2 regions of the Chryseobacterium scophthalmum genome follow, and region 2 is predicted to be linked to the other one. Evidence: riboswitches for the same ligand, from Rfam matches in the RefSeq annotation. Region 2 holds a riboswitch; the other holds the start of a gene.
What was found. Region 2 has a riboswitch for thiamine pyrophosphate ahead of thiS (sulfur carrier protein ThiS). Riboswitches for the same ligand answer to the same signal wherever they lie in the genome.
Positions count from the first base shown of each region.

Region 1 (16,677 bases), on a different contig from region 2:
GCAACATCTGCGCATTCAGCTTCATCACGGTAAGTGGTGTTCCCAAATCGTGCGAAATCGTGTACGAAAAACTGTCTAGTTCTTCGTTTACTTTTTTCAGCTGATCGTTCAGTTTTTTGATGGTAATATATTGTTTATGCGAAGTTTCAAAAATAAGATCGCGGATAAGATGCACCGCAATTTGGTTTTTAGAGCTCCATCTTTTAGATTTTCCTTTTATATTTTCGGTGAAAACCTGAAAAGATTCTCTTGGCGAAACCGTTCTTATTTCTTCCCCGTTTTTCGAAAAAGTTTCAATTTTTTTCTCCGGATTTCCTGCCCAGTTAATATGTTCGTCAAATTCTTTTCTGAACCATATCAGGATTTCTTTTTTACTTCTTTCAACAAAATAGATGATGATTCCTGCAGTATCAGAATTTAAGTTGAGTTCATATCCGTAATCTTTCAGAAAACTGTTGCTGATAAAAACATTGTCTGATGTATTTTCATACGCCCAGTTTACAATGTTATTGATAATTTCCCGATCTGGTGTAATTCCGTCTGTAACGATCTCGTTGTCTGAAATAATTGCCAATCCGTCGGCTTTTGGCATTAATCTTAATTCAGATTTATTAAAATCCAAAGACTCAAACAAAGAACCGTGCTCTAAAAACTCCGATTTAAGAGCATACAGTTTTTCATTAAGATCAATTCTGTATTCTAATTCTTTTTTAGATTTAAAAGATGAATAGGCATTCGATGCCAAAACAGTAAAAATTCCTGCCTGTACACGATCTTCAAGATCTATATGTTTCGGTTCAGAATTTTGACAGGTTACCAATCCCCACAATTGATCATCAATGATAATTGAAATACTGAAGCTTGATGAAGCTCCTGAATTTTTTATGTATTGACCGTGGATGGGCGACATCGCTCTGGAAGCTGCGAAAGTAAGATCTATACTCTTTCTGCTTCGACTCAGAATACGTACCGGATGTGAGTAAACATCAGAAAATATTCTTTTTCTTTTCTTTTTATAAAGTTCGCGTGCTTGTCTCGGAATATCGTGTTCAGGATAATGAAGTCCCAAATAACTTTCAAGATGATTGTTTGTTTTTTCTGAAATTACCTTTCCGGAACCGTCACTCATAAATTTATAAACCATAATACGGTCATAATTGATGATATTGGAAATCGTATTAAGGAGCTGATCCCAAATTTCCTGCTCGTTATCGATAATATAAAAATTATCGTATTTATTGGTAATCCGTTTGTTTGGGTTTTCATAAACCGCTTCAAACTCTAAGAAAATATAATCATTTGCTCTGAAAACCGAAAAATGATATTGCTTCCCGGCAACTGTAATTTTGTCGAAATAAGTTTCGTTTTCTCTTTTAGAAAGAAATCCTGCATCTTTAAAAATATCAGAATCAATTACGGTCTGGAAAACCTCAGGAAACTGTGAAAGTTTTTTTCCAAAAAGATCTTCGCAACGTTCTATTTTGAAAACATCTGAAATATTTTCACTAAAAAAAGAGATGGTAAGAGAAGTTGTCTCAATGCCAATCAAGTATCCGAAACTTTGTATGTAGCCCGGAATATGAATGGGCTCATCATGACATTCAACAAAATTCATAATATGATAATAAAAAACAAAGATAGTTAAATAATATGCTACGCCAATTCTTGTGTGGTATACAATATAATATTCACAACAATAATTAACAATAATTATGATTTATTAAATTAAAAACAATATTGTTATTCATAAAATTAAAATATTACACAAGTAAATAAGATACAAATAAGCTTTAAAAATTAAAAATAATTTAGAAATACACTATTTAAATCAAAATAGGAAAACTTTCGAAAAATTTATTATTTCACTTCGCTAATCTCATTCGTTAAGCCGTCTGTTTTTATCATAAAAGAATGCTTTTTATTCAGAGAATCCAGAACTTCAATTTTCGAAATATTAAGCTCAGTGAAATTGTAATTTTCCAGTTGAATAACAACAGGAGAAGAATTAGAATTATTCATTTTTAATGGAAAATTTGTTTTCCATCTGATTTCATTATTCTGGTTTTTAATATTCGTAATTGTTCCGCTTGCACCAAGATTATGAAGATACATTGTCACTTTTTTATTGGTGTAATCATTATCATCTTTACTGATTTGAGCCTTCAAAAAAGGTGCATTAAAATGGTAAACATTTTCAATTCCGTAGCGAATTCCTGGTTCGAAAAATTCTAATGTTTTTACAGGACGGTAAAGCTCTTCCTGATTATTCGGAAAAATATTGACCAAATCATATTTTCTGATGACAAATGTTTTTGCGGTATCTTTCTGTTGCTCATAAAGATATTTTGCCTGTTCAAAGCTAGATTCAGACAGAGATTCACCAATAATTCTTTTGATCGTTATTTTGCTGCCTTCAATTTTCTCGATTTTAAAACCGTAATTCTTTATGTTTCCGTAATAATCAACATCGTTCACTACAAAAAACTGATTGGTGTTTGGATTTTTAATTTCAGATTCCAAAAAGTTTAATTTTTCAGACATCGTATTATTAAATTCAATATTGGCTTTGTATTCTGTGTAAAATCGTTTCCCGAAATACATTACCAAAAGATAAATTGCTAAAACCGGTAAAATCCAAAGCAGTTTATTGGTTTTAAAGCCGGTTCTTTTCTCTTTCACCACATACGTCTCAGAAAACAAATCGTGCCATCCTCTTTTATTGAAAAAAGACAACGCATCAAAAGGAATATTCCTGCATAAAGTTCTCAAAAATATCGTGAGAGAATTAGGGGATTCTGCTTTTGAATTAACAACTCTGGATTCCGTTAAAAACTTTCCGGGTGATGACCCAAATAGAATCTCTGAAATCGGATAATAAATAAGAATGAATACGAAAATAATAGTGTACAAAGACCATCTTCCTCTAAAAAACTTTTGAAGCGTTTCATTTCCGTCTAAAATACCAGAATCTGCAAGCCAATATCCTAAACTTATAATCACAGGAATAACAACTAACGACATCACCGTCAAATCTACCAACCAATGAAAGAAACGCTGCCACTTTCCGGTATCTGTAACGATCGTTTTGCTCTCAGTTATTATTACGTCTATTTCTTTTTCGCTTTTAATCAGTTTTAAAACTCGATAACTTACATACAAAACACCCATTAAAGCAAGATAACCGATGATTATAGAAAATATTTGCAGAGACGTTACATCCTGCCATTTTGTAAGGAAAAATTTATAAAATGTACTTTGTAAAAGCACAATAATAGCATTAAAAAAAATCACAGAAAATACAAAACCAATGAAGCGGGTTTCTTTTCCTTTAGTTTTTATGAACTGCAGCGAACCAATGAATAGCAACAGATAAAAGACAAAATTCCAAATATCAATATGCTCAAATCGATTGGTAAAATCTAGATTTAATGTGCTGAATGAAAATAAAATTCGAAAAATTTCAGGAATTGTATTAAACTGCGATGCTCCATTCCATACCCTGAAAAACGAATAAAAGCAACTTAAAATACCAATGAGGGATATTGCCAGCGAACTGATGGCAATAAATCTGTAGTTTTTTTCCATAAAATGATCGAAATTTATTTTAAACTAATCTCTATACTTCTTTATCAAAATAAAGCATATAAAATTTCCCTTTCTCATCCTGCCCCTGCTCTAGCATTTTTCGATCACCATGAATGTAAATATGGAAATTTTTATCTAATTTAATAATACTTTTGAAATGTCGCTGAGTTTTTTTCACTGCCGCTTCACTTATCGGGAATTCTTCTGCAATATTGATCTGCATTTCCTGTTCGTAATCGGTTTTATAATTGTTAAAACTTTCAATTACATGCTCGTCTTTCAAAACTTCAGCAGCAAATTCATCCAGTTTAAACTCTTCTTTTTCTTTAAAGAAATTAATAGACTGGTTCAGAAAATCAGCCTGATCTGCTCTTGAAACTTCAAATTCCTGAGGAAGCTGTTTGGTGATATAATCTTTGTAAACCATCAAAGCTTCCTGCGTGTGAAAATATTCATCGTCACGCTGTTTTACCTTTAAGAAATCTTCAAACCAGTAATACATATCTCCGTTTTTGTTGTTGTCAACCACGGAAAGTACATATCCACTTTCTTTATTGTTATTATAGATTAAAGCAGCTTTATCGATTTTTGAAAGGCTGATTCCCTGATCTTTTTCAATTTCAAACCCTTCGACTTCGCTCAGGGTGCTGCCATTTTTAGGGAAAATCTTTAAGAAAGAATCTCTTTTTTCGGTTTTAAAAATCCCTATTTTATCAACTCTTTCGTCACTTTCTCTTTCGTCTTCAAAGAATACGATGAATAATTCTCCACCCTGAACTCTTGGGTTTTCTGCAGCTTCGAAAAGATGTTTTGCAATATTTTCTGCTTCCCAAAGGAACTTCGCTTTATCGTCAAAAATTTCAGATACCGAACTGAAAACCGGATTATTTACCAAATAAGAATCGCTGTAAAATTGGTAGGTTTCTTCTGTTTTAAAAGAACCTAAAAAGTAATTTTCAAGCATTTCTACCGTGCCTTCATCCAATTGAAGCTCTTCCTGTGAAAGTATAAGTGATTCTCCGTTGATTTTATTTCCGACTCTGTGGACTACAATTTTTGTAAACATCTCTGATTTTTATGGATTGCAAATATATTTATTCTGAAAATTAAAATCGACTAATTGTATCTTTTCTTTAACTGAATATCTTTAATTGATAACCCTTTTAGCATTTTGAATCTTTGTCTTTCAAAAATAAGTGAAACGGCTTTGTTTACCCTAACTGCAGTATTTTTATTAATTCTTTGTATATCCTTGCGTTTTTTTACTTCCAAGGCAAACAAAGTTTTTACAATAAATGCTCTTTTTTAAGATAAACAAAGGCATTTCATTTAGAAAATGAAATACAATTATTTAAATATCAATCATTAAAGGTATTTGCAAAATGCACAGCGGGTTAATTAATAATATTTTCAGAACAACGCAAAGATTGATTTAATAAATAAAGTCTTTAAGCAGCAAAGATGGCAACAAGTTGCTGATTAAGCTTGAAAAATAGGTATTTGAAATCAATTTTTGTTGCTCGAATTTTTGTTATTACAAAAAATGAGAGCCCAATTTTCTTTAATTCTGAAAATTTAAAAATTTCATCAAAATCTGAATTTAAAATTTTCATTACAAAATTTAAATGTTTCATTTTAAAACAATAAAAACCAATCTCAATTAATTGCATTAAAAATCAATTCATTATATATTTAATCACTAAACAAAGAGATAATATTTCATCAAAACAACTATTAATAAAAGACTTACCAAAAGCTTTGCAATTAAAACAAAATTAACATGAAGAGCAATTTTTTAACATTATGATGAAGAAATTGGTACGCTTTTAGCTAATACAAGAATGTTTTGAAAAATATTTAAAATGAAAAATATTGAGAAGAAAGTAATTAATGAAAATGGGGCAATTGAACATTTAAAAGTATTCTATCCTTCGTTACAAAAGGAGATCGTGCAACTTTCAGCACAAGATAATTTTGCAGGAATCATTCAGACAACCGTAGATCACTTAAAAAATCTATTGCAGGAATCAAAGATTAATATTGTAAATCACAACATCAAAATGATGGACTGGTTGTACAGAAACGGAACGCAAAACGTAAAACAGATTATTGAGAATCTTTTTGTAAGATCTTTCAGAAGTTTTAAAAAACAAACCGACACTCACCAATGGAATATGTTATATCAATATATGCCGGTAAGTTTTCAGAAGATTTATGTAAAGCAGTCAAAAATGGACGAAATCTTATTTAAAAGACACTAAATCAAATTATATATAACGAAAAATCCCGGAGCAAATTTGCTTCGGGATTTTCTATTTTTATGAAGGTAAAGTTGATTGACATTCATTTTCAGAAACATCAATCAACTTAAAAAAAATTTAAGGATTCTGTTCATATCCCGCAACCTGAATTTGAGATAAAGGAATCTGATACAGATAATCATTGGTTGTAATCGTAAAGTTGTAATTAAGACTTGCTGCAGCTTGGTTGATGACATTTACAGCCGTATTCCAACGTACCAAATCATGCCAATAAACACCTTCACCTGCAAATTCAACTCTTCTTTCTTTTCGAAGCGCCGTGGTAAAATCATTCGCAGAAATAGAGGTAGAAACCGCTGTAAGACCTGCTCTCTGACGAATTTTGTTTAAATATGGAACCGCAGCAGCTGTATTTCCTTGACTATTTAAAACTTCTGCATACATCAAAAGAACGTCTGCATAACGTATAATCGGGAAATTAATCGGCCAGTCGTAACGATTAGTTAGAACGATTCCTTTTTCACGGAATTTTACAAAAAATTTAGCCTGATCCGGTTGACCATTTTGCGCAATGAAGCTGGTTTTAATTGTTAACGGAAGTCTCAAATCTCCTGGTTCATAGGCATCAATCAATGATTGTGAAACACCTAATTCCGCAGAACTAAACAAACTTCCTTGCGGATTGTAGAAAGGATCAGTCACTCCAAAATTTGGTGAGACATAACTTGGCAAATAAGAACCTTGAGACAAACCGCCACTGATATGCTGAATTTCGAAAATATGGTATTTATTATCATTCGCACTTTTAAATAAATCTGCGTAATTAGGCGCAAAGGTGACAAACTGACCTTCTCCCTGAATAACGGTAAATAAATGGTCTTTTGCTTTGGCAACATACGCTCCATTATTGAGCGGATAACCAGACCCGGTAAGATAAATTCTTCCTAACATGGCATGAGCCGCTGATTTTGTTATTCTTCCTTTGTTTGCATTATCGTAGGTGTTTTTTAAACCTCCAATAGATGATTCAATCTCTGAAGTAATGAAATTATAAAGCGTTGCCAAATCTGTTCTTTGAATTGTGGCAGCTTCTTCCGGACTTACAGGATGATCGATTAAAGGAACTTTTCCGAAACTTCGCATCAGCTCAAAATAAGCATAGGCTCTTAAAAAACGGGCTTCAGATCGATACTGTTCCTTTGTTGCCGCCACTGCAAAAGGTACAGCATCAATTCTTGATAAAAGCATATTGGCGTAAGAAATCTGCTGATAAGCATCTTCCCAAAGAATTTCCATTTCTTCTGTAGAAGAAGTATCCTGAAAGCGATTGATGGCGTAATAATCTCTATTTCCGTTTTGCGAGATGGCATTAAAATTATTAGAACGAACTTCTGACGCCAATAAATAAAAATTAACATCATAGCCACCTCTTGATGAGGAATTTATCATCGCAGAATATACTCCAGACAACGCCTGCTGAATCTGTAATTCTGTCGTATAAAAAGAATTTTGGGTAATATTATTTTCCGGTTCGAGTCTTAAATCGTCTTCACAACTCAGCATTCCCAACATCATTGTTCCACATACCAATGCTTTTGTGAGAGATTTCATATTTAAGAAAGACATATTTTTTTTATAATTGATTTTCATTTTTTAAAAATTTAGAAGTTAAAGTTTAAGCCCATCATATATACTTTTGCATTAGGATATGCTCCGTAATCGGTACCGTCTGATTGTACAGATTCTGGGTTGTAGCCACCATAATAATGATCTTTTCTCCAGACATTTTCTAAGCTGACATACACTCTTAGATTAGAAATTTTTAATTTTTTCACTAATTCCTGCTCAAAATTATATCCTAAAGTCACATTTTTCAGCTGAATGTAAGTCGCATCATACAACCATCTTGTATCTAAAAGACTTCCTGTAGTACCGTCTAATCTTGGTGTTTTTCCGTCTCCCGGATCTGCATCAGAACGCCAACGATTTGCCCAGTTCCCCATTACGTTAGTTGTAGTTCCCATTCCGGTACGGTCAATTGCACGTCCAAGCAATGCATAACTATATCCACCTTTCTGACCTTGGAAAAACACAGAAAGATCAAAACCTTTATAAGAAAATGTATTGGTAAACCCCCAATAATAATCAGGAGTAGGACTTCCTACAATATGACGGTCATTTTCGTCAATTTTCCCATCACCGTTAAAATCTCTGTATTTAACGTCTCCTGCAATCGCTCCAGTTGTTTTGGCAACTGCTGAATTATTAATATCTGCAGTAGAAAGCACCCCAATCGCTTCATATAAATAAAATGAATTAAGCTCTTCCCCTACCTTAATAATATTGGTACTGCTGCTAAAACCTGTATAAATAGGCGCATTATCACTTCCCAATTGTAAAACTTTATTATTATTGAAGGCAATATTCGCCGAAGTATTCCATTTAAATGCTCCCGTTAAGTTTTTTGTGCTTAGTTCGAATTCTAAACCTTTGTTTTGAACCGAACCTACATTCTTCCACATAATATTGTAGCCTGTTGTATAAGGAATTGGCTGCTGCAAAAGAAGATCATTGGTTTTTTTGATGTAATAATCTGCTGTAAAATCAATTCTGTTGAATAAGCCTAATTCAAAACCAAAATCTGAAGACTGTGTTTTTTCCCAGGTTAAATTCGGATTGGGAATTGTATTGGGTATTAAACCGTTTGATAAGCCTCCGCCAAATGAATAATTACCTCCGGCAAGTGTACCAAAAGCACGGTAATCTCCAATGTTATTATTCCCATTTTCTCCCCAACTGTATCTTAGTTTTAAATTGCTTAACCATGTTTTATCTTTAAAAAATTCTTCTTCATCCATTTTCCATGCTCCCCCAAATGCTGCGAAAGTTCCATAAAGATTGTTCCATCCAAATCTGGATGAGCCATCTCTACGAATACTTGCAAATAGCATATATTTTTTTTGGTAGTCATAGTTTACACGACCAAACAATGAAGTCAACATCCATTCTGAAGCAGTATATTCTGAGTTTAATACTGATGCAGACTGAGTGAAGTTAAACGTTTTTAAATCATCATTCGCAAAACCTTTGTTACGATTATATTGCGAAGTCGTTCTGTAGTTTTCTGCACTATATCCGGCAAGAGCGGCAATAGTATGGCTTCCGAAAGTCTTTTTATAATTTAATAAAGCCTCTCCTAAATATCGGTTATAATTTACCGTTCTTCTGCTCGCAATACTTACCTGCCCCGGAATATTGGTAACTAAATTAAAAGTTGGAATGTAACCCGTATTGATATTAAAATTATTTGTAGCACCTCCCGAAATTTTAAAATTTAAACCCGGTAAAATATCATAAGACATGTACATCGTAGACAACAATCTGAACTCATTGGTATCATTCGTTGTGTTTTCTAAAGTTCCAATCGGGCTTACTGTAGAACCAGCCCATCTGTATCTTATATTTTTCCAGAAATTGGTATAAAGACCTGCAGATAATTCTGCAACAGGAACCATAGAAAGCATTTTATGCGCTTCATTATCTTTTCCGTCTACTGCAGCTCCGTAACTTTGAGAATAACTTGGTCGTAAAGTAATTCCCGCTTTCCATTTATCAGAAATGTTGACATCAATAACTGCACTTAAATTGAATCTATTAAAACCAGTATTTAGCGCCATACCTTCCTGATCAAAATACGCAGCCGAAATCGCATATTTTACATTCTGACTTCCTCCTCTTACCGATAACTGATAATTCTGAATTGCGGCTGGACGATAAAAAGCATCCTGCCAATCAATATTTGCAACCTGATCGGTTCCCCATCTCGGATCTACCATATAAGTAATATTTGCTAAATTATAATCGGTAGTATTTGCCAGATTAAAATAATTTGCTCTTACCGCATAGCTGTCTGAAGCTGAATTACCAGGAGATAAAGCCACCCATCTTTTATTAATAGATTCGGTTGCATAATCAATCCATTCTGCACTGTTCATGATGTCCAGCTTTTTTTCAATAGTCTGAACCCCATAATACTGGGAAAATGAGAATGACGGCTTTCCAGAAACTCCTTTTTTGGTTGTTACAATCACAATTCCGTTAGAACCTCGTGATCCGTACATTGCTGTAGATGCGGCATCTTTAAGTACTTCAATCGATTGCACATCATCCGGAGAAATGTTGGCCATATCATCCGCTACCATTCCATCTACTACATAAAGAGGAGAATTACTTGCCGATATCGAAGCCGAACCACGAACTCTGATTTCCAGTGGCTCTCCCGGTTTTCCTGAAGTAGCACGGGTTTTAACACCTGCAATCTGTCCTGTTAATGCCTGATCAACCCGTGAAATAGGACGATCTTTAAAACTTGAGACATTCACTTTTCCGACAGAACCGGTAACTTCTCCTTTTTTTTGTGTACCATAAGCAATAACGACTACTTCCTCTATCTCCTTTGTTTTAGATTTTGTACTATCCGTGGTCTTATTGGTAGATTGTTTTTCCTGTGCGAAGATAAAACTTGTGGTACTTAGTAAAATACCAAGAGTTATTATAGATTTCTTCATTTCGTGACTGGTGATTAATAATTATTACTTTTATACTTTCTCGTAAATTAAAACGTAAGAAAAGTTAAATCTGGAAAGACATGATATTTCTCATATTTTTATTTTTATAAAAGTATACTTATCGAAAATTTCTGCTATCCTGCTGTTACCTGCTCAAATCTCTTTAAAAAGAAATACTGGCAAATAATTTATTTAAAGCCAACTTTTAAGCTATATTTTTTCAAAAAAAGAAAAGATTTTCAAGCTTATACACTCAGATTTGATAGAAATCTGTTTCGAAATATTTTCATACAATCTCAATGTTGGCTTTGTTTTTGCCAAGCAAGAGGTATGAAAACAATTTTTATCGTAGAAGATGAGACAGGCATCAGAGATGCATTACAATTGCTCCTGTCATTCGAAAATTATGACGTACGTTCATTTGCAACCGTTGAAGCCTTCAACAATAGAGATCAATCGGTTATTCCGGATGTTTTTATTTTAGATGTAAGATTACCCGATGGTTCAGGAACCGATTTATGCAATCAAATAAAAGAAGATGAAGCTACCTCAAAAATTCCTGTAATGATCATCAGTGCTCATGCAAAAGCCGAAAATGTAATCAATTCTTGTGATGCCGATGAATTTATTTCTAAACCATTTGACATTGATGATGTTCTTGTTAAAATTGAAAAACTAACGGCTTAATACTCTATCAATTATTATAAATAAAAACACTCTGAAGCATCTTGTTTTAGGGTGTTTTGTTTTTATTGAAAAAAAGAAATTCAAGGTTTATAAAATCTAAAATTTTCATTTAATACTTGTTTTGCTAACTTTTGAATAATTTAATACCATCATAAAATCTTTTGTCGCTTTTGCAGTTAAAGAAGTATTTTTCAATACTTTTGTGTACGCTTTAGGGGTATTCTGAAAAGAATTGAGAGAGTCCCTTTGAACCTGATACGGCTTACACCGACGTAGGGAAAAGCAATATGTCATATTCTAAAATGATGACTGTTGTTCCGGATTTATCCTAAAGCTTTTATTGATAAAAATATTAGAATGGAAAATAATCTTTGGAACAATATCCTTCAAGTACGCAACACTTCTCCCCTTGTTCACAGTATCACCAATTATGTGGTAATGAACAGCACTGCCAATGCGGTTTTAGCAATTGGCGCATCACCTATAATGGCTCATGCAAAATCTGAAGTGGAAGAAATGGTAAATATTTCGCACTCACTGGTTGTCAATATCGGTACAGTTGATGAATATTGGGAAGAATCAATTCTTCTGGCTGTAAAAAAAGCGAATGAATTAAACAAACCCTGGATTTTAGATCCTGTTGGATCCGGAGCAACCTCTTATCGTGATTCGGTTTTAAGTAAGATTCTTTCTTTAAACCCGACCGTTATCAGAGGAAATGCCTCTGAAATTATCGCTCTTTCAAAAGCCAGTAAAACCATTACAAAAGGAGTCGACAGTACAGCAAAAAGTAATGAAGCTGTAGAAGCTGCCAAAATATTAGTTCAAAACCACAAATCATTAGTTTGTATTTCAGGAGAAACCGATATCATCATTAGTGAAAATCAAGAAATTCATTTAAAAAATGGTCATCCGATGATGACAAAAGTTACCGGATTGGGTTGTACAGCAACTGCACTGATTGGTTCTTTTATCGGAGTTATTGATGACAAAACAGAAGCTATTATTGCTGCAATGAGTTTATTGGGTATCGCAGGAGAAATAGCAGCTAAACAAAGTGCAGGTCCGGGAAGTTTACAACTCAATATCATTGATAAACTGTACAATATTACAGAAGATGAGTTTTATGATCATTTAAAAATGCTAAAACAATGATTTTAAAACCATCATTTCCCTATCAGTTATATTTGGTGATTTCAGAGAAAGATTGTTTAGGAAAAGACTTTCTTGAAGTTGCAGAAAAATCGATTCTAGGTGGTGTTGATATTATTCAGCTGCGTGAAAAAAATACCTCAACAGAAGATTTTCTTCGAAAAGCATTTACATTAAAAGAAATCACTGATAAATACAATATTCCGCTTATTATTAATGATCATTTTGAGGTTGCTGAAAAAATTGGTTCAGCAGGAATTCATGTCGGGAATAATGATAAATCTCCGTCAAGTCTCAGAAATGAATTGTTTTTTAAAGATAAAATGATCGGATATTCTATTGAATATTTAAGCCAACTTGAAAATGTAAACACAGAATTGTCAGATTACCTGGGAATCAGTCCCATATTTAGCACCGACACCAAAAAAGATACAGTGACTGAATGGGGACTGGAAGGTTTATCAAAAATAAGATCGCTTACAGACAAACCACTCGTTGCCATCGGAAATATCAATTCTTCAAACGTAGCCTCCATTATAAAAGCAGGAGCAGATACATTAGCTGTTGTATCTGCCATTTGCAGTGCCAAAAATCCTGAAAAAGCAGCGTATAAAATTAAAAATGAAATAGTAAAATGAAAAAATATACTTATCCTACCGTTCTTACAATTGCAGGTTTTGACGGCAGTGGTGGCGCAGGAATACAGGCAGATATCAAAACATTTTCAGCTTTGGGATGTTATTCAACATCGGTACTTACTGCACTTCCTGTTCAAAATACAATGGGCGTAAGAAAAATATATCCTGTTTCGGTGGAGGCTGTTGCAGATCAAATAGAAGCTGTACTAGACGATATTTTTCCTGATGCCATTAAAATTGGTATGGTTCATACGCCTCAATTGGTTGAAGCTATTGTGAAAACTTTAAGTAAATATCCAAAGATTCCCATTGTATTTGATCCTGTCATGGTTGCCACAAGCGGACATCGTTTGATTGAAGAAGAAACCATTCAAACCATTATTGAACAATTATTTCCCATCGCAGAAATTATCACCCCGAATATGGATGAAGCTTCTATATTGGCAAAAATGGAGGTTAAAACGTTAGAAGATATGAAAATTGCGGGTGAAAAGATCTTAAGATCAGGCTGTAAAAATATTCTTCTTAAAGGTGGACATCAGGAATTACCAACTGTTACTTCATTATTGTTTGAAGAAAACGGTAAACAATCTAGTTTTGAAACTATAAAATTTGCTACGAATAATACCCACGGTTCCGGCTGTACGCTTTCTTCGGCAATTGCTGCTTTTATAGCACGAGGAGAAAATTTATTTAATGCGGTTGAATTGGCACAACAATATGTTTTTGAAGCTATTAAAAACGGAAAAGATGTTGTCGTCGGAAAAGGAAATGGTCCTCTTAATCACTTTTTTAATCCTCATAAAATAATTAAAAATGAGTTGGTCTGAATTAACCTGGAAACAAACTGAAGAACGATACCAAGCCATTCTTACCATGCCTTTTGTTTCTCAATTGGCAGATGGAAGTCTTCCCAAAGAAAAATTTCAGTTTTACATGGCTCAGGATTCTTTATATCTCGAGCATTTTGGAAGAGCATTGGCGTTGATTGCAGCAAGAGCGTATGATATCAGTAATACCTTGCAATATCTGAAATATGCAGAAACAGCAATTATCGTCGAAAATGCACTTCATGAATCTTATTTTAAAGATTTTGGCTTAATAGATAAAGGTACAATGCAGCCTGTCTGTCATCATTATGTGCACTTTCTTAAAAGTACCGCTGCACTAGATTCCGTAGAAATAGCGATGGCGGCAGTATTGCCTTGTTTTTGGATCTATAAAAAAGTAGGAGACCACATTTACAATACCATACAATCTGAAAATAATCCTTACCAAAAATGGATTGAAACGTATGGCGGTGAAGAATTTGCAGAAGCCGTACAACAGGCGATTAATATCTGCGATGAGGTAGCCGCTTCTACAACTCCTGCGATTAGAGAAAAAATGACAGAAGCATTTTTAACCTCCTCCCGAATGGAATATTATTTCTGGGAAGCAGCTTATGACAGTAAAACCTGGATTTAACTTTGAAAAAAGAAGCTTATTCATTTTAAAATATTTTTATTTACCGCAAAAGCATCAAAAGAAATGATTGAAAAATAGAAATTCAAAAGCTTACAAAACTAAGCATGATTAACATCTATTTTGTAAACTTTTGATTGTATAAAAACAATCTATCATCTTTTGTTTCTTTTGCGGTTTAAATTATTAAGTATTAAAAAAACAAATAATTCATACCATTTGGACTCAGGTTTTATTATTCATAAAATTTTGGAAATATGAGTATGGTATCTATTAGCAATTCATTTATATTTACAGCACAAAAAACTATAATCTAAAAGAGATCTGGTGAATGGATAATTTCTTAAATATTGTAACGGGCATCTCGCTGTTCATTTCATTTTTTTTGGCGTTTTTTATGCTAACGGTCACTACTAAACACAAAACAAGCAACCGTATTTTCGCATTTTTTCTTATCATAACTGCTATTGATACCAGCGAACCATTGATCAGTCACTTTACAAATGGTCCTTCAAATCTGGGAATATTTAGAACGACACTGTCTTACATGCAAATTCCTGCTTTTTATCTTTATGTTTTGTCGGTTTGTCATTCAGATTTTAGATGGAAGCCGAAATATCTTCTTCACCTGCTTCCGTTCCTTATTGTCAATCTTGCGTTATTGCCCCGTTTTTATAGTGTAGATGTTGCTTCAAAGCTCGACTTCATCATCAACCGCCAAAATATGATAGAGTTGCAGTTGACTCATTGGCTGTTTCATCTTCAGGTTCTGGTATATTTTACGGCAATTTTTCTATTATTGAGAAGAGCAAAAAAACTTTATCTGGAAAATAATTCAGGTGGAAATCTTAATTCTTATCAATGGCTGTTTCAACTTACCAGCGTTTTAACGGCTCTTTACCTAATTGTTATTTTCAAAAATATTTTCAAATTTTCTGATTATCTTTACATTTCTGATTGGATCAAGATAGGAATTCTCTTGCTGCAACCTTTTATCACTTGTTGGTATCTGTACAAAGCACTTAATTATCCGGGACTTTTTAGAAATATTGATTCAAAAATGAAGCTCGTTTCCGATTTTTCTTTGGAAGAAAAAACAATAGAACCGGAAACACTGAATGAAGATTTATTGAAGCTTAAAAAATACATGACTGATGAAAAGCCGTTTCTTAATCCGGATTTAAAGATTCAGGATATTTCAAAAGAAATCAATGTTCCTGTTCGCGAATTATCAGTTTTAATTAATCATCAATTGGGGCAGCATTTTTATGATTTCGTTAATACGTACCGAATTGAAAATGCCATGGAAATCCTGAAAGATTCATCAAAATCGAAGATTACCATTCTCGAAATTTTGTATGAAGTTGGTTTTAATTCAAAATCTTCTTTCAATACAGCTTTTAAAAAACAAACCGGAAACACTCCTACCGCTTATCGTAAAGCAGTGTAAAACAACCGTTTGTAATTACTCGTACTTTCTAATTTATTACTCATACCAATTTTTTTATCGAAATAAGGCCGAATACTTTTATTCGGTCGTATAAGATTCTGCTCTTCCACATCTTTGTATCGAAATATTTATCAAACCTTAAATAACGATACAATGAAAACATCATTCACATTCTTAGCTGTAGCATTATTAATCTGCAACTTTACTTTCGGACAGGATTTTTCTAAAAAAATCGATTCAATTATTAAAGATAATTATCAAAAAAATCCTGACGTTGGTATTAGCGTTGGCTTCATTAATAACAACAAAGAATTCTACACATCGTACGGCAAACTGAGTAAAGAAAGTACAACGAATATTGATAAAAATTCGATTTTCGAGATTGCTTCTATTACTAAATTATTAACTGGAAATATGATTGCGCAAGCCGTTGTTGAAAAGAAACTGAAACTGGATGATTACATCGATAGCTATCTGCCAAAACAATATGTTCTACAGAAAAACCTTCAGAATAAAATTAAAATTTCAGATTTGGCATCACATCAATCGGGATTACCTGACATCGATTTTCAAAAATTAATAGAAGTCAATTCGCAACAACCCGTAAGCAGCGTTACAGAGCAATCATTAGCAACGATGATCAATAACTGCACAGATCTTATTGACTATGGAAGTTTTCGATATTCTACCATCAACTTTACACTACTTGGACAGATTTTAGAGAAAGTATATGGCAAAAGTTATGACGAGCTTATCCGCGAAAAAATATTGAAGCCTGCAAAAATGAACCAAACTTTAACAAAAGATTTCAAGGTAAAAAACATCACAACAGGCTATAATCCTGATGGCGGAGCTCAAGAGTTTTTCTTATG
Region 1 is NZ_FSRQ01000001.1:1,457,244-1,473,920, forward strand. Features, by position in the region: gene BUR17_RS06570 (ATP-binding protein) at 1-1,615, opposite strand, end outside; gene BUR17_RS06575 (RDD family protein) at 1,858-3,585, opposite strand; gene BUR17_RS06580 (nucleoid-associated protein) at 3,617-4,651, opposite strand; gene BUR17_RS06590 (DUF7674 family protein) at 5,448-5,846, shown strand; gene BUR17_RS06595 (RagB/SusD family nutrient uptake outer membrane protein) at 5,964-7,457, opposite strand; gene BUR17_RS06600 (SusC/RagA family TonB-linked outer membrane protein) at 7,508-10,414, opposite strand; gene BUR17_RS06605 (response regulator) at 10,745-11,101, shown strand; TPP riboswitch at 11,305-11,397, shown strand; gene thiM (hydroxyethylthiazole kinase) at 11,459-12,256, shown strand; gene thiE (thiamine phosphate synthase) at 12,253-12,891, shown strand; gene thiD (bifunctional hydroxymethylpyrimidine kinase/phosphomethylpyrimidine kinase) at 12,888-13,721, shown strand; gene tenA (thiaminase II) at 13,708-14,358, shown strand; gene BUR17_RS06630 (helix-turn-helix domain-containing protein) at 14,687-15,805, shown strand; gene BUR17_RS06635 (serine hydrolase domain-containing protein) at 15,959-16,677, shown strand, end outside.
Region 1: it holds a riboswitch for thiamine pyrophosphate, as region 2 does, so the genes downstream of both, thiM (hydroxyethylthiazole kinase) here and thiS (sulfur carrier protein ThiS) in region 2, are expected to answer to the same signal.

Region 2 (16,677 bases):
TGCATTGCAGTTCCTGTAACTCCATTTTCAACTACGTGGAATACGTTTTTGAATAATGTTTTCTCAGGTTGGTTGTGCCAGAAATTATCTGTCAAGTTAGGACCGATACCTCCTTTACCACCGTCTGAGTGACAAGATACACAGTTGGTTTTGAAAACTTCTTCACCTGCTGCAATATTGTCTTCAGAGAAAACTGCTGATTCTATTGTTACTGGTGGTTGATCTGCAAGATATATTGCAATTGCAGCTTCTTGTTCCTTATACTCTTTATCATATTCGCTGATAGGATGAGCAAAATCGGTAAAAGCATAAGCACAGATATAAACGATACAGAATACAGTTCCGAAATAGAATAAACCTAACCACCATTTTGGTAATTGATTGTCTAATTCCATAATTCCGTCGAAACCGTGGTCGATCAAAATATCTTTTTCGTGAGTATCTGATTGCTTTTTGAAAGCTGCATCATACTGTCTTCTCAAGAAAGGAATTTTCTTTTCAGCTAAGTAAGCAGACTTTTCTTCAGCCGTTAATTTTTTAAATTTATTGTTCTCAATCAAATCTCCGATAGCGCTGTGAATGTATGCTAAAATAGCACTGATCACAACAGTTCCCCAGAAATATGGTGAAGCTAAAAACGAGTAGCTCTGAACAAATAAATAATAAAATATTACTAATAATACTGTTATTATTAAAATGTTTACAACAACCGGTGTTCTTTGTCTCATAATAAATAGTTTAATTTTTTAAATTAAAATCATCTTCGTCATCCCCAAGCGGAGCGTGCTCTTCTTCTTTGTAATATTTTTTAGGCCTGCTAAAAACATAGATTATCAAAGCAACGAAAAACAACATAAAGAAAATCAGAGCCAATGTTTGATACAAACCTGCATTTTCAGTATTGGATAATATATCTTTAAAGTTTTGAGGAATCATCGTAAGCTTTTAATTTTATTAGTTACTAGCTGTTTTTATTTCTGTCGTTTTAATATCAGTACCCAATCTCTGAAGATAAGCGATAAGAGCGATAATCTCTTTTTTCTCTAATTCTCCTTTAGGTTTGTTCTCGTACACTTTTTTAACGTCAGCCGCTTCTACGAAGATATCTTTTACAATTTTCGCTGCCTGATTGTCTGCCCATTTATCTGCAGTATCAATCTGAGCTTTTGTATAAGGTACATCGTAGGTATTTTTCATGAACTTGATTTTGTCTACCATTTGAGAACGGTCAAGATTATTTGAAATCAACCATGGGTAACGTGGCATAATAGAACCTGCAGACGTTTGTCTTGGGTTATACATATGCTTGTAGTGCCAAGAACTTGGGTTTTTACCACCTTCTCTATGTAAATCTGGTCCAGTTCTTTTAGATCCCCAAAGGAAAGGTCTGTCGTAAACAAATTCTCCAGCTTTAGAGTACTGTCCGTTTTTACCGTTAAATCTTACAATCTCGTCTCTGAATGGTCTTACCATTTGTGAGTGACAAGCGTTACAACCTTCACGAATATATAAATCTCTACCTTCTAATTCTAATGGTGAATAAGGTTTCACCGCAGAAATTGTAGGTACACTTTTCTTTAATGATAAAGTAGGAATAATTTCTACCATACTTCCTATAGAGATAGTAAGTAATGCTAAAACTGTCATCAAGATTGGCATTCTTTCTAACCAAAGGTGAAGACCTTCTCCTTCTTTACGTCTGTTGCTGATGTTAGCCAAAGCAGGTGCTTCTGCAGGAACTTCTTTTTGGAAAGATCCTTTTTTGATTGTCATGTAAACGTTCACTACCATTAAAAGACCTCCTGAAAGATAGAATAAACCACCTAAGAATCTCATTTTAAAGTAAGGAATAATTGCAGTAACAGTATCTAACCAGTTTTTCCACAATAAAGTTCCGTCCGGGTTGAATTGTTTCCACATCAAACCTTGAGTAAATCCTGCGATATACATTGGTACTGCGTAGAAAATAATCCCTAAAGTACCCAACCAGAAATGCCAGTTAGCTAATTTTACAGACCACATTTTGGTTCTCCACATGATCGGTACCAAATAATAGATAACACCGAATGCCATGAAACCATTCCATCCTAATGCTCCTAAATGTACGTGACCGATAACCCAGTCTGTAAAGTGACCAATTTTATTGATGTTTTTTGTTGCCAAAAGAGGTCCTTCAAATGTTGCCATACCATAACAAGTAACTGCAACTACGAAGAATTTCAAGATAGGATTTTCTCTTACTTTATCCCAAGCTCCTCTTAATGTAAGAAGACCATTCAGCATTCCTCCCCAAGATGGAGCGATAAGCATAATTGAGAATCCAGTTCCCACTGCTTGTGCCCATGCCGGTAAAGCTGTATACTGAAGGTGATGAGGACCAGCCCAGATATATACGAAAATCAATGACCAAAAGTGAATGATTGATAGTTTGTATGAAAATACAGGTCTGTCAGCCGCTTTAGGTAAGAAATAATACATTAAACCTAAAACCGGAGTCGTCAATACGAATGCTACCGCATTATGACCATACCACCATTGTACGATGGCATCTTTTGCTCCTGCATACGCTGAATAAGATTTCCAGCCAGAGAACGTTAAAGGTACTTCTAAGTTGTTGAATATGTGAAGCATCGCTACAGCAACCCAAGTTCCAAGATAGAACCAAATAGCTACGTAAAGATGTCTTACTCTTCTTTTTGCAATCGTTAAAATCATGTTCGCTCCGAAAATGATCCACGAAACTGCGATTAGTATATCGATTGGCCACTCGTGCTCAGCATATTCTTTTGAAGTGTTGATCCCCATAAAGAATGTGATAAACGTAGCAACAATCATAAATTGCCATGTCCAGAAATGAATCCACGATAAAGTATCGCTGTACATTCTTGTTTTTAATAATCTTTGGGTAGAGTAGTAAACCCCTACATAAACGATATTACATACGAATGCAAAGATTACCGTGTTGGTGTGTAGCATTCTTATTCTACCAAACCCTAACGCACCGTTGGTATTAATTAACCCTTGTATGTTTCCTGATGCAAGACTGTTGATTGTTGTATCGTCAGTTCCAAACAAAAACTCAGGAAGCTCAGGATAGAAAAGCATCAATGCTGCCGTAAGTCCAAACACGAAACCTATAATTCCAAAAACTATGGTCGCGTAAAGGAATGCACGAACAATACTGTTGTCATAACTAAACTTTTGTGTCTCCATATTAACTATTCACTTTTTTCTTCAAATTTATTATTATCTCCTTTTTTCTTATCGTTGTTGTTGCCAGTGTCTTCTTTTTCCTTTATTTCATCGGAGTCAAAAAGTATTCTCACAGCTGGAGATTCGTCATCTTCAAACTGCCCTTTTCTGGCGAAAACTATAAATACGACCAGAAAAACTACAGCCAAAGAAACGCTGCATAAGATCATTAAATATAGAATATCCATCTGACAACAAAATTAACCTATTTTCGGGGTTCAAAATTAGTGAAAAATAATGACAATTATCACGAAATACTAGGTTTGGCTAATTTAAAATCAGTCTAAATAAGGGGTTTTAAGGCTGTTTTTTGAAATATTTTCTCCCAAGAATCCAGGTAGAAATCGTTGTGAAAGAAATGACGGTAATCGAACTTGCAGGCATAATTAAAGCTGCAAATAGCGGACTCATATTTCCGGTTACAGCAAAGGTTAAACCAACAACATTGTATAAAAAACTAATCAGGAAGGTCAGTTTTACAATGGTGATCGAACCTTTACAAACGTTTAAATAATTATCAAGTTGTGATACTTTTTCTCCATTCATAATGACATCCGAAGATGGTGTAAAGCTGTTGCTGTCGTCAGAAATTGCGATTCCTACGTTACTTTGTTTTAAAGCTCCGGCATCATTTAAACCGTCACCAAGCATAATTACTTTTAAGCCTTTATCCTGAAGATCCTTGATGTAATTCAGTTTGTCTTCTGGGTTTTGGTTAAACGCCATCGAGCTGTAATTGGGGATGATTTCTTTAAGCTGATTTTCTTCAGAAGAATTGTCTCCGCTCAGAATGAAAATCTTATAATTGATCAGTTTTGTGAAAAGATTTCTAAGGTTTTCTCGGTATTCATTTTTAAAAATAAATTTTCCGATAAACTCATTGTTTTTGCTGATGTAAACTGCAGTTTCAAGATTTTTAGACTCCTGATTATTGTATTTTGCAGAACCTATTTTATAAATATTTCCTCGTACACTTGCTTCGTAGCCTTTTCCTGAGATTTCTTCAAAATTATCAACAGGGAAATAATCATCTTTTACTTCCAGAAATTCATACAAAGATTTGGAAAGCGGATGATTTGAGTTTTTAACTAAACTTTTAATATTTAATAAATCAAATTCCTGAATTTCAGAACCTTCGTATCTGATGTTTGATTTTTTTCTGTGAGTAATTGTTCCGGTTTTATCGAAAACTAAAGTATCGACTTTTGCAATTTTTTCAATCGTTAAAGTATCTTTTACGTAAAATTTATTTCGGCCTAAAATTCTCATAATGTGACCGAAAGTAAACGGAGAAGACAATGCCAAAGCACAAGGACAGGCAATAATTAAAACGGCAGAGATAACCTGGAACATGGTTTCCAAATCAATGAAGTACCAATAAATTCCGGCAACAAGCGCAATTCCTAAAATAATAAAGGTGAAATATTTACTGATGTCGTTGATTAAAGTATCAAGTCCGGTCTCGTGTTTTTTGAAAGCTTCTTTATTCCAGAGTTGGGTAAGATAACTTTGGTCAACGTTTTTAATAACTTCAAGCTCCAAAGATGAACCGATCTGCTTTCCTCCGGCAAAGATTTTATCCCCCGGATTTTTAGAAATACTTTCACTTTCTCCTGTGATAAAACTATTGTCGATATTTCCGTTTCCGCTAATCAAAATGGCGTCTACAGGAATGATTTCGTGGTTTCTTACTAAAATTCTGTCACCAATTTTAATTTCTGAAAGCAAAATGTTCTCCTGCTTTCCATTAAAATCAACTTTAGTTACTGCAATCGGGTAAAATGATTTATAATCTCTGTCATAAGAAAGCGAACTGTACGTTCTTTTCTGGAAGATTTTTCCTAAAAGCATGAAAAACAGAAGTCCGCACAAAGTATCAAAATATCCCGGACCGTAATCGGTAGCGATTTCATAGATACTTCTTCCGAACAGCACAAAAATTCCCAAAACAATAGGAACGTCGATATTGACGATTTTGTTTTTTAAACCATACCAAGCAGATTTGTAATAATCAGATGCAGAATAAAATACAACCGGAACGGAAAGCAAAAACATTAAGACTCGGAATAAACCTTTGTAATGCTCCATCCAGTAATCTTCGCCGCCGATATATTCCGGGAAGGCCAAAAACATTCCGTTACCGAAAGCAAATCCTGCAATCGCAAGTTTTACCAATAAAGATTTGTCTAAATTGTCTTCGTTTTTTTCGGCTGTTTCAAGATTGATTGCGGGTTTGTACCCAAGATTGGTTAAAAATTTAGCTAATTCGCTTAATTTTAATTCGTTATGATTGAAAGAAACCTGTAACGTCTTTCTTGTGAAGTTTACCTGAGAATAATGAATGTTTTTATGTAAAGTATGAAGGCTTTCTAATAGCCAAATGCAAGAAGAACAGTGGATTACCGGAATTCTGAACGTGACAAGACTTGTATTGCCTTCAGAAAAATCTGTAACTCTGTCAAAAATTTCTTTGGTGTCGAGGTAATCAAATTGAGAAGAATTTTCTTCAGGTCTGATGCCCGCTTTTTTATTTAGCTCGTAAAAATTACTGAGATTATTGGTATTTAAAATTTCATAAACAGATTTGCAGCCGGTACAACAGAAAATTTTTTCGTCAAAAGAAATTCTTTCTTTTTCTATCCCTTGTCCGCAATGAAAACAGTTCTCGCTCACCTTCATAAATTATTGACTTACAAAATTATAACATTTTTTTTTGTTTATAGAGTTTAAATGTTCTATTTTTGTGATAAATGTCATATTACAATGTCGCAGGAACAACAGATTGCTATTGAAGAAAGATTCGCGAGGGTTTTTAATGATAAATCCTTTAAAGAAAGACTTTCCAATACTGATTATGAAAGATATATCAACGCAAAAAAGAAACTCGTTTTTCAAAAACACGATATCGTCTTTGACGATGGCGAAACTCCGAAAGGGGTTTACGTAATAGAAAAAGGGGCTGCTAAATTGTCAAAATCGGGATCTTTTGGTAAAGATCAAATTCTTAGATTTATAAAAGAAGGTGATATTATAGGATATCGTGCATTGTTGTGTGGAGAAAATTTTCAGGCAAAGGCAGAAGCAATGACTGATGTTGAATGCACATTCTTACCTGCAGATATTTTTATGGACTTATTAGAAGTAGATCCACAGTTATCTTTTGTGATGCTTCAGAAAATATCTTACGAATTGGGGGAGTCTTCCAACACGATTACTTTCTTGGCTCAAAAAACAGTAAGAGAAAGATTGGCAGAGATTCTTATTCTTTTAGAACAAAAATTAGGGACAGATCCTGAAGGTTTTATCAAAATTTCTTTAACTAGAGAAGAAATCGCCAACATTATCGGAACAGCTACCGAAAGTGCTATCCGACTGATTTCCGAATTTAAAGGTGACAGTCTCATCGAAGTAGACGGTAGAAACATCAAAATTCTCAACCACGATAAATTAATGAAACTAGGACACGTAGTTTTGTAAAATCCAAATATATAAGTCGGCGAAAGCCGACTTTTTAACTTTAAACAATCATATACATTATGTCTGTTCATTCTGAAATTAAAAGAGTTACTACAGAAACCTTGCGAAAAATGAAATTCGACAAGGAGAAAATAACAATGCTTACCGCTTACGATTTTACAACGGCAAAAATGGTTGACGCCGGTGGTGTTGATACCATTCTTATCGGAGATTCTGCGGCGAATGTAATGGCGGGTTTTGAAACAACACTTCCTATTACATTAGATCAGATGATTTATCACACTCAAAGTGTGGTGAGAGGGGTAGAAAGAGCATTGGTAATTGCAGATCTTCCTTTCGGAACTTACCAAAGTAATCCTGATATCGCACTGGAATCTGCAGTTAGAATGATGAAAGAAGGAGGAGCTCATGCGATTAAAATTGAGGGTGGAAAAGAAATTTCAAAATCAATTAAAAAAATCATCAATGCCGGAATTCCTATTATGGGACATTTGGGATTAACGCCACAGTCTATTTACCAGTTTGGAACTTATAAAGTAAGAGCTAAAGAAGAGGCTGAAGCTGAAAAATTAATCAACGATGCAAAATTGCTTGAAGAATTAGGATGTTTTGGAGTTGTTCTTGAAAAAATTCCTGCGGATCTGGCTAAAAGAGTGACGGAAAGTATCTCAATTCCAACGATCGGAATTGGAGCCGGACCTCATTGTGACGGACAGGTTTTGGTATATCATGATATGGTGGGAATGAACAAAGGTTTCTCTCCAAAATTTTTAAGAAGATATCTAGATCTATATACAGAAATTACAGGAGCAGTTTCCCAATATGTGAAAGACGTGAAAAGTGCTGATTTCCCTAACCAAAATGAGAGCTATTAATGAAAAGTAATTTACAGGCAACACAAGGAATTTTATCAATTTTAGCAATCATTTGTTTAGCTGCAGGTTGGTTTAGAATTTTCCCGGATAATATTAACTATCTTCTTTCAGCAAGATTATTTTATATTTTAATTGGAATCAGTTTTATCGTTCAGGGAAGAATGTTGATGCATACTAAGTTTATGTACCCAATGTACGCTGCGGCAGGTTTGTGCATCATCGGAGCATTTTTACCGATGGATTCAAGTCTTAACATCATAAAAACGATTGGTCTTTTAGGTGGAGTGGTTATTTCTTTTGTGAGCAGATCACAGAATCGTTAAGGTAGTATGGAAGAGCAGATTGTTTTTGAGGATAATCACCTTTTAGTTATCAATAAAAAAGTAGGGCAACTCGTTCAGGGTGATAAAACCGGTGACGAACCTTTACTCGATTCCATTAAAGATTTCATCAAAAAAAGAGATAATAAACCCGGAAATGTTTTTCTGGGTTTGGTACATCGTATCGACCGGCCAACTTCTGGTTTAGTGATTTATGCTAAAACTTCAAAAGCGCTTTCACGATTGACTCAAATGGTTAAAAACCGTGAAATTCAGAAAACGTATTGGGCAGTTGTTGCTAAAGAAATGATTCCTCAAAGCCAAAGATTGGTTCATTATCTTCAGAAAAACGAAAAGAATAATAAAGCAATCGTTTTTACGAAAGTTACCGAGGGTGCAAAAGAAGCAATTCTTACCTACAATGTTATTAAAACTCTGGATAATTATCTTCTTTTAGAAATTGATCTGGAAACCGGAAGACATCATCAAATCAGAGCACAGTTATCAAAAACCGGAGTTCCTATTAAAGGTGATTTAAAATACGGTGCGCCTCGTTCAAATCCGGATGGAGGAATTAATCTTCACGCCAGAAAACTTCAGTTTATACATCCTGTTACAAAGGAGGAGATGACAATCGTTGCTCCCGTTCCGCAGAATGACGCGATCTGGAGAGCGTGTGAAGAATAATATTAAATTAGAAATAAGTTATAAAATGGAAATTAGAGATAATCTGGTTTCCATTTTTATTTTCTTCAAATCTAAAATTCAGTTTTATTTTTCTACTTTTTAGGAGCTTTTTCCCGCTTTCCACTATATCTTTTGGGTTACGGCTCCGCTTCGCTTCGCCGCAACCCAAAAGGATGCCGTTGCAATCGCGGCTAGAGGGGAAGTCATTTATTTAAGTATTTGAAAACCAAACACAAATATTATCATTTTATAAGAATTTCAACTAGAATCTTTCCAGTATAAAATAAAAAAACATCTGCGTAATCTGCAAAATCAGCGAGATATAAAAAACAATATTTTCAAACATTTAAAACTTCCAGCTTCTATCCTCCAACTTCCATCTCCTTCAAAAAATTTTGCCCATTTTAAAAAAATGTCTAACTTCGCTCCCAACTTTAGGGGTGTCTGTTGACAAAACAGGCTGAGACTTTACCCTTTGAACCTGATTTCTAGATCATACTAGCGTAGGAAAAAGTGAGATGACTTTGCTGTACATTCTATTGTACAATGATGGGCATTCCTAAAGTGTATTTAAAAATTTAGGAATGGAGCTCACAATCAATCACACACTAAGAAATTTTGATGTACTTCCCAAAACGCTGGAAGCACTTATCGCTATGGAATTACCTGAAAAGAAAAAAGGAATTGCTGTAGCGCTCAACAATCGTATTATTCCGCAGTCATTTTGGGCGGAAACCATTCTCAACAACCAAGATTCAATTTTAATCATTACTGCTACTCAAGGCGGTTAAAAAATATTTTTATGGCTCATAAAATTACACGTTCGCCGTTTCCGAACTCAAAAAAGATCTATGTTGAAGGGAAAATTCATCCAATCAATGTAGCGATGCGCGAAATACAGCTAAGTCCGACAAAACTCACCAACGGAACTTTAGAACATAATCCACCTGTTACTGTGTATGATACTTCAGGACCTTACACCGATGAAAATTCTGAAATTAATATCGAAAAAGGACTTCCAAGAATTCGTGAACAATGGATCTTAGACAGAAATGATGTAGAAATTCTTGATGGAATTACTTCAGAATACGGAAAAGCCCGTCTTTCAAATTCAAAATTGGATGAATTGCGTTTTTCTTACAATCACAAACCAAAAGTTGCAAAGGAAGGACAACAAGTTACCCAATTATACTACGCAAGACAGGGCATCATCACTCCCGAAATGGAATACATTGCGATCAGAGAAAATCAAAAAATTGAGCAGCTCGATTCTGTTTCAAAAGACATGGCTTTTCAACATCAGGGAAATAATTTTGGTGCAAGAACTCCGAAAAACAAAATTACTCCCGAGTTTGTAAGAGACGAAATTGCAGCAGGAAGAGCAATTATTCCCAATAATATCAATCATCCGGAAAGCGAACCAATGATTATTGGGCGAAATTTTTTGGTTAAAATTAATGCAAACATCGGAAACAGTGCCGTTTCATCGAGTATTGAAGAAGAAGTTGAGAAAGCGGTTTGGGCCTGCAGATGGGGAGCAGATACAATTATGGATCTGTCAACGGGAAAAAATATTCACGAAACCAGAGAATGGATCATCAGAAACAGCCCGGTACCTATTGGTACGGTCCCGATTTATCAGGCGTTGGAAAAAGTAAAAGGTGTTGCAGAAGATCTCACTTGGGAAATTTTTAAAGATACTTTGATCGAACAGGCAGAACAGGGAGTTTCGTACTTCACAATTCACGCTGGAGTTTTGTTGAGATATATTCATTTAACCGCAAAACGTGTCACAGGAATTGTTTCCAGAGGTGGTTCTATCATGGCAAAATGGTGTTTGTTTCATCATAAAGAAAACTTTTTATACACCCACTTCGAGGAGATCTGCGAGATCATGAAAAAATATGACGTTGCTTTTTCTTTAGGCGACGGCCTTCGTCCTGGCTCTATTGCTGATGCGAATGATGAAGCACAATTTGCGGAATTGGAAACTTTAGGCGAACTGACAAAAATTGCCTGGAAACACAATGTTCAGGTAATGATTGAAGGTCCTGGTCACGTTCCGATGCACATGATCAAAGAAAATATGGATAAGCAATTGGAAGTTTGTGATGAAGCACCGTTTTATACATTAGGTCCTTTAACGACGGATATTGCGCCAGGTTACGATCACATTACTTCCGGAATTGGTGCAGCAATGATTGGCTGGTTTGGTTGCGCGATGTTGTGTTATGTGACACCAAAAGAACATTTGGGACTTCCCAATAAAGAAGATGTAAAAGTTGGAGTAATAACTTACAAGTTGGCTGCTCATGCTGCAGATCTGGCGAAAGGTCATCCTGGTTCGCAATACAGAGACAACGCTTTGAGTAAAGCAAGATTTGAATTTCGTTGGGAAGATCAGTTTAATCTTTCATTGGATCCAGATACGGCAAGATCTTATCATGATGAAACGCTTCCTGCAGACGGAGCAAAAATTGCGCATTTCTGCTCAATGTGCGGACCAAAATTCTGTTCAATGAAAATCACACAGGAAATCCGTGAGTCTGCAGAAAAAGGAATGTTCGACAAATCTCAGGAATTCATCGAAAAAGGGAAAGAAATTTATATATGATCATTGTAATTTCTCCCGAAGAACTTGTTCAAAATGAAACTGAGATCATCAATCAACTATTTCAGGAAGGTTTGGATTTGCTTCATGTAAGAAAACCTTTTATTAATTCAGAAAAAATGACTGATTTTATTCAAAAAATTGATTCGGAATTTTACCCTCAATTGGTTTTTCACAGTCATTACGATGTGGCGGAAAACTTTAATATTTCAAGATTTCATTTTAGAGAAATTGACAGACAAAATGGTTTGTATCAATCTTTTACAGATAAAACAATTTCAACGTCTGTTCATGATATTGAAACTTTTAATCAATTGAATAAAGAGTGGGAATATGCATTTATCAGTCCGGTTTTTCCAAGTATTTCTAAAAAAGGATATGAGGAAAATTCAACGATTTTAAATGATATTAAAAAACGAGACAATTCTAATGTTAAACTAATTGCTTTGGGAGGAATTAACGAAAATAATATTCATCACGTTTTTGATAATAATATTGATGGAGTGGCTTTGTTAGGGGCAATATGGGAGAGTGATGAGCCTTTACATGTTTTCAGAAAATGCAGCCAGAATATAGTTTATTAAGATGTATTCAAATTTAAAAATGGAAAAACTACAATATATTTCTCAAGGTTTTACAAAATCCGAACAGGAATTAAATATAAAAAAGGCCTTAGACAACGGCATAAAATGGATTCAGATTCGTTGGAAAAATGCTCCCGAAAATGAGTTTATTAAGCTTTGTGAAAATTCAAAACTGCTGTGTTCAGAATACCAATCAGTTTGTATCATCAATGACCATGTTCAGATTGCAAAAGATATCGATGCAGACGGTGTTCATTTAGGTTTAAAAGATACTTCGATTGATATTGCAAGACAGATTTTAGGAGAAAATAAAATTATCGGTGGAACGGCAAATTCTATTTCTGATGTTTTGCAAAGAATGAATGAATCATGTGATTACATCGGTTTGGGACCACTTCGATTTACTTCAACTAAAGAGCAGTTAAGTCCGATTTTAGGCTTTGAAGGATATAAAAAAATAATCCAGGATTTAAAAGAAAAAGGATTAGAAATTCCAAAAATATTCGCAATTGGCGGAGTGGTTTTGAAAGACATCGACCTCTTACAACAAATAGGAATTTATGGAGTCGCCGTTTCGGGGCAAATCACCAATCAACCATCTACTATCAACGAATTTAAAATAGCAATGCAATGAACAATCAACCATTAATTATAGCAGACAGAACTTTCGGATCGAGATTGTTTTTAGGAACCGGAAAATTCGGAAATCTTTCAGAAATGACGGACTCCATCATCGCTTCCGGAAGTGAATTGGTAACAATGGCTTTAAAAAGAATCGATTCGCAATCTTCAGAAGATGATTTGTTAAATGCTCTAAAACCTACAAAATCTCACCTTTTACCGAATACTTCAGGAGCAAGAACGGTGAAAGAGGCGGTTTTGGCAGCGCAATTGGCAAGAGAAGCTTTGGAAACCAATTGGGTGAAATTGGAAATTCATCCTGATCCAAAATATTTATTACCCGATCCGATTGAAACGTTGTATGCAACAGAAGAATTGGCAAAATTAGGATTTATTGTTATGCCTTATATTCATGCTGATCCGGTTTTGTGCAAACGTCTGGAAGATGTAGGAACAGCCGTTGTAATGCCTTTGGGAGCGCCGATTGGAACGAATAAAGGTTTAAGAACTTTAGATTTTTTAGAAATAATTATTGCTCAAAGTAATGTTCCTGTTGTTGTTGATGCCGGAATTGGAGCGCCTTCTGATGCCGCCAAAGCAATGGAAATGGGAGCTGATGCGGTTTTGGTAAATACTGCAATTGCTGTTGCAAGAAATCCTGTAAATATGGCATTGGCTTTTAAAGAAGGCGTAATTGCGGGAAGAAGAGCTTTTGAATCTGGTTTGGGAGCTATCGGAAACCATGCAGAAGCATCAAGTCCACTGACTTCTTTTTTGTTTGATTAAAGTAATGAATAAAAGAGTCCTGAAAGGACGATTTAATAAAGGATAGGATAAAATCCTATCAATAAATAGTAGACAACGCGTCATTTGGATTAAACCGAATATTATGAAAAGTTTTAAAGATTTTTTTGAAAAATACCAATGGGATGAGGTAAAAGCAAAGCTTGAAAAAGTAACGTTATCTGATGTGGAAAATAGTCTTCAAAAAAAGAATAGAACGATAGAGGATTTTCTGAACTTTCTTTCACCGGTTGCTGCTCAAAAGTTAGAATTAATGGCGAAAATGACGCAGCAACTTACTCAGAAGCGGTTCGGGAAAACCATTCAGTTGTATGCGCCGTTGTACCTGAGTAATGAATGTCAGAATATTTGTACGTACTGCGGTTTCAGTTTAGATAATTCAATTAGAAGGAAAACCCTTTCTGATACTGAATTAATGATCGAAGCTACCGTTTTAAGATCAATGGGTGTCAATCACGTTTTGCTGGTAAGCGGAGAAGCAAATAAAACAGTTGGAATTAATTATTTTCTGAATGCTGTTCGTCAGTTGAAGCCACATTTTGCTAATATTTCGATTGAAGTTCAACCTTTGTCAGAAGAAGAATATCAACAGCTTCATGATGCAGGTGTGAATGCTGTTTTGGTCTATCAGGAAACCTATCATCAGGAAGTTTATAAAGAATATCATCCAAAAGGAAAAAAATCAAACTTTAATTTTCGCCTGGAAACGCCTGACAGAATTGGTAAAGCCGGAATTCATAAAATGGGTTTAGGCGTTTTGCTTGGTTTGGAAGATTGGCGTATTGACAGTTTTTTCAACGCACTTCACATTGATTATCTTCAAAAACAATATTGGAAAAGTAGATATTCGGTTTCATTTCCAAGACTTCGACCAGCGGAAGGAATTATTGAACCCAATTTTATTATGTCTGATAAAGATCTACTCCAATTGATCTGTGCTTACCGAATCTGGAATGAAGATTTGGAAATCTCTATTTCAACAAGAGAGAGCGAAAAATTTAGAAATAATATCATTTCTTTAGGCGCAACAGCAATGAGTGCAGCTTCGAAAACCAATCCGGGTGGTTATGCGGTGGACAAAGAATCTTTGGAACAATTTGAAACCAGTGACGAAAGAAGCATGGAGGAAATTAAAAATATTATTAAAAATGCAGGCTACGACCCAATAATGAAAGATTGGGATTCTGTGTATAGCGGAGTTTAAAGGTTGAAATTTTAAACGATCTAAAAATAAAAACTCTATCAGAAATATAAGAACGTCACTTCGAGTAGATTTTTGCAAAAAATCGTATCGAGAAGTTATGCTTAATGAAAGTTCTCGATACATTTTTATCCATTCCATTACAAAAAAACTCGAACAATCTGATGTAAATAAAATCAAAAAAATGAAAAACGAAGACATTTTCTCAAGATACAGCCGACAGATCTTTATTGAAGAAATCGGTTTGGAAGGTCAGCGAAAAATAATGAACGCTAAAGTTTTGGTAATTGGGGCAGGAGGTTTGGGAAGTCCTGTCATTCAATATTTGGCTGCGGCGGGAGTTGGAGCTTTGGGAGTTGTAGATTTTGATGAGGTTGAATTGCACAATTTAAACCGACAGATTATTCATAATGAACATTTTGTAGGAAAATCAAAAGTGAAAAGTGCAGAAGACTTTGTGAAAAACCTTAATCATCGAGTCAATTTTATCGGAATTGAAAATAAGATTAATGATTCTAATGCTGAAGAAATGATTTCACAATTTGATATTATTGTTGACGGTTCTGATAATTTTAAAACGAGATATTTAGTTAATGATATTTGTGTAAAGCTTAAAAAGCCTTTAGTTTACGGAAGCATTCTCGGTTTTTCCGGACAAGTTGCTATCTTCAATTATAATGGAAGCAAAAATTTAAGAAATATTTTTCCGGAACCCCCTTTTGATGAAAATCTTCCGGATTGTGACAGTCTCGGAGTTTTAGGCGCATTACCAGGAATTGTAGGAAGTATGATGTCGAATTTAGCTTTAAAAATAATAACCGATTTACCATTAAATTTAAATCAAATCACATTAATCGATACTCTAACCTGGAGATTTCAGACAATTGACTTCTAAACCTAGAGTGCACAAGCTAAAATTCCCCTCCTTTGGAGGGGTGGCGAAAATTCAAAGAATTTTTGACGGGGTGGTTTTCATATGATCAATTTAAAAAATGAATGATGTCCTGCTATTTTTTTGGAAAACTTGCTGAAAATTAGACATAAAAAAACGGGCAAAAAGCCCATTTCTATTGAAATATATAATGGTTGAGATTTTGGATAAATGTTTATTTTATCAATTATTGTCCTTGCTGCAAAATTCCACCATTGCTGTCGCCTTGATTGGTCGTTTTGATCATATTCGGATCTTCTTTTGCCAGTTTGTTTTTGGTAGGGATTTTATAATTTACGGTGATTCCGAAACTTCTGCTGTCGTATTTATTAGATGTAAATACATTCCTTTCCGGAGAAACGGCAACAATTACACTCTTGTTTTGATTAAATACATCTCTTGCGTACAATGAAAGATTTAGGCGATCATTCATAAACTTTCTTGATATTGTAAGATCGAAAGCATTGTTTAAAGGTTTGTCAATTTGGAAATAATAAAAATTTCCTCCTTTTGGTATTACGTTATAATTTGCCTGAAGTCTGATGTCTTTTGGTAGAATAAATTGTCCCATTACGCTGAAGATCCAGAACCCTTTTGTTTTTACATCGGGCATTTCCTGAAACTGATAACCGGTATAAACGTATAATAAATTCATTTTATCAGGATTCACATTGAATTTCATCAGTTCGCTAAAAGGAGTTGTAAATAACATAAACGGAATAGGCATTCCAAAATTAAAGTTATGTGTTCTGATGCTGTTTACCTGTACCTGTTCGTTTCTGATTAAATTATTTTCTCGCGAAACTTTCTGTACAATCTGATTTTTTACCCAACTTGTGTTGTATCCAATATATGCATAATCAAATGCGCTGATTTTGATTTCTGCATTGTCATAAATTGTTGGCTGTAGATCAGGATTTCCGCTTGATGTAAGGTTATCAGTACTAAGCGTTATGTTATTCGGGTTTAGTAGCGAAACGCTTGGCAGGCTGATTTTTTTGTTGTAGTTGACATTAAGGAAAAGCTGTTTCATTAAATTATACTGCACACTTGCGTTTGGAAAGACTTTAAACTTTTTGAACGGATTTAAATTACTTTCCTTTAAATTATTGTTGTCATCATAGAATCGTGTAATTCCTGTGATGTCATAATTTTCGGCTCTTGCTCCCGCAATGAAATCAAACTTTTTCAAAGTTGCCTGAAATTCTACGTAAGCAGAAGTTGTTTGTCTTGTATAATCAAGATTAATGAGATTTCCGCTTTTTGTTTCAAAATTTTGTTGATCATACAATCCACCAAAACTTACCTTTCCTT
Region 2 is NZ_FSRQ01000002.1:105,147-121,823, reverse strand. Features, by position in the region: gene BUR17_RS10675 (cbb3-type cytochrome c oxidase N-terminal domain-containing protein) at 1-728, opposite strand, end outside; gene BUR17_RS10670 (cbb3-type cytochrome oxidase subunit 3) at 739-936, opposite strand; gene ccoN (cytochrome-c oxidase, cbb3-type subunit I) at 955-3,213, opposite strand; gene ccoS (cbb3-type cytochrome oxidase assembly protein CcoS) at 3,219-3,440, opposite strand; gene BUR17_RS10655 (heavy metal translocating P-type ATPase) at 3,550-5,925, opposite strand; gene BUR17_RS10650 (Crp/Fnr family transcriptional regulator) at 6,016-6,729, shown strand; gene panB (3-methyl-2-oxobutanoate hydroxymethyltransferase) at 6,789-7,604, shown strand; gene BUR17_RS10640 (hypothetical protein) at 7,604-7,927, shown strand; gene BUR17_RS10635 (RluA family pseudouridine synthase) at 7,934-8,611, shown strand; TPP riboswitch at 9,038-9,138, shown strand; gene thiS (sulfur carrier protein ThiS) at 9,196-9,402, shown strand; gene thiC (phosphomethylpyrimidine synthase ThiC) at 9,414-11,225, shown strand; gene BUR17_RS10620 (thiamine phosphate synthase) at 11,222-11,806, shown strand; gene thiE (thiamine phosphate synthase) at 11,826-12,440, shown strand; gene BUR17_RS10610 (thiazole synthase) at 12,437-13,213, shown strand; gene thiH (2-iminoacetate synthase ThiH) at 13,317-14,435, shown strand; gene BUR17_RS10600 (HesA/MoeB/ThiF family protein) at 14,617-15,327, shown strand; gene BUR17_RS10595 (outer membrane beta-barrel protein) at 15,551-16,677, opposite strand, start outside.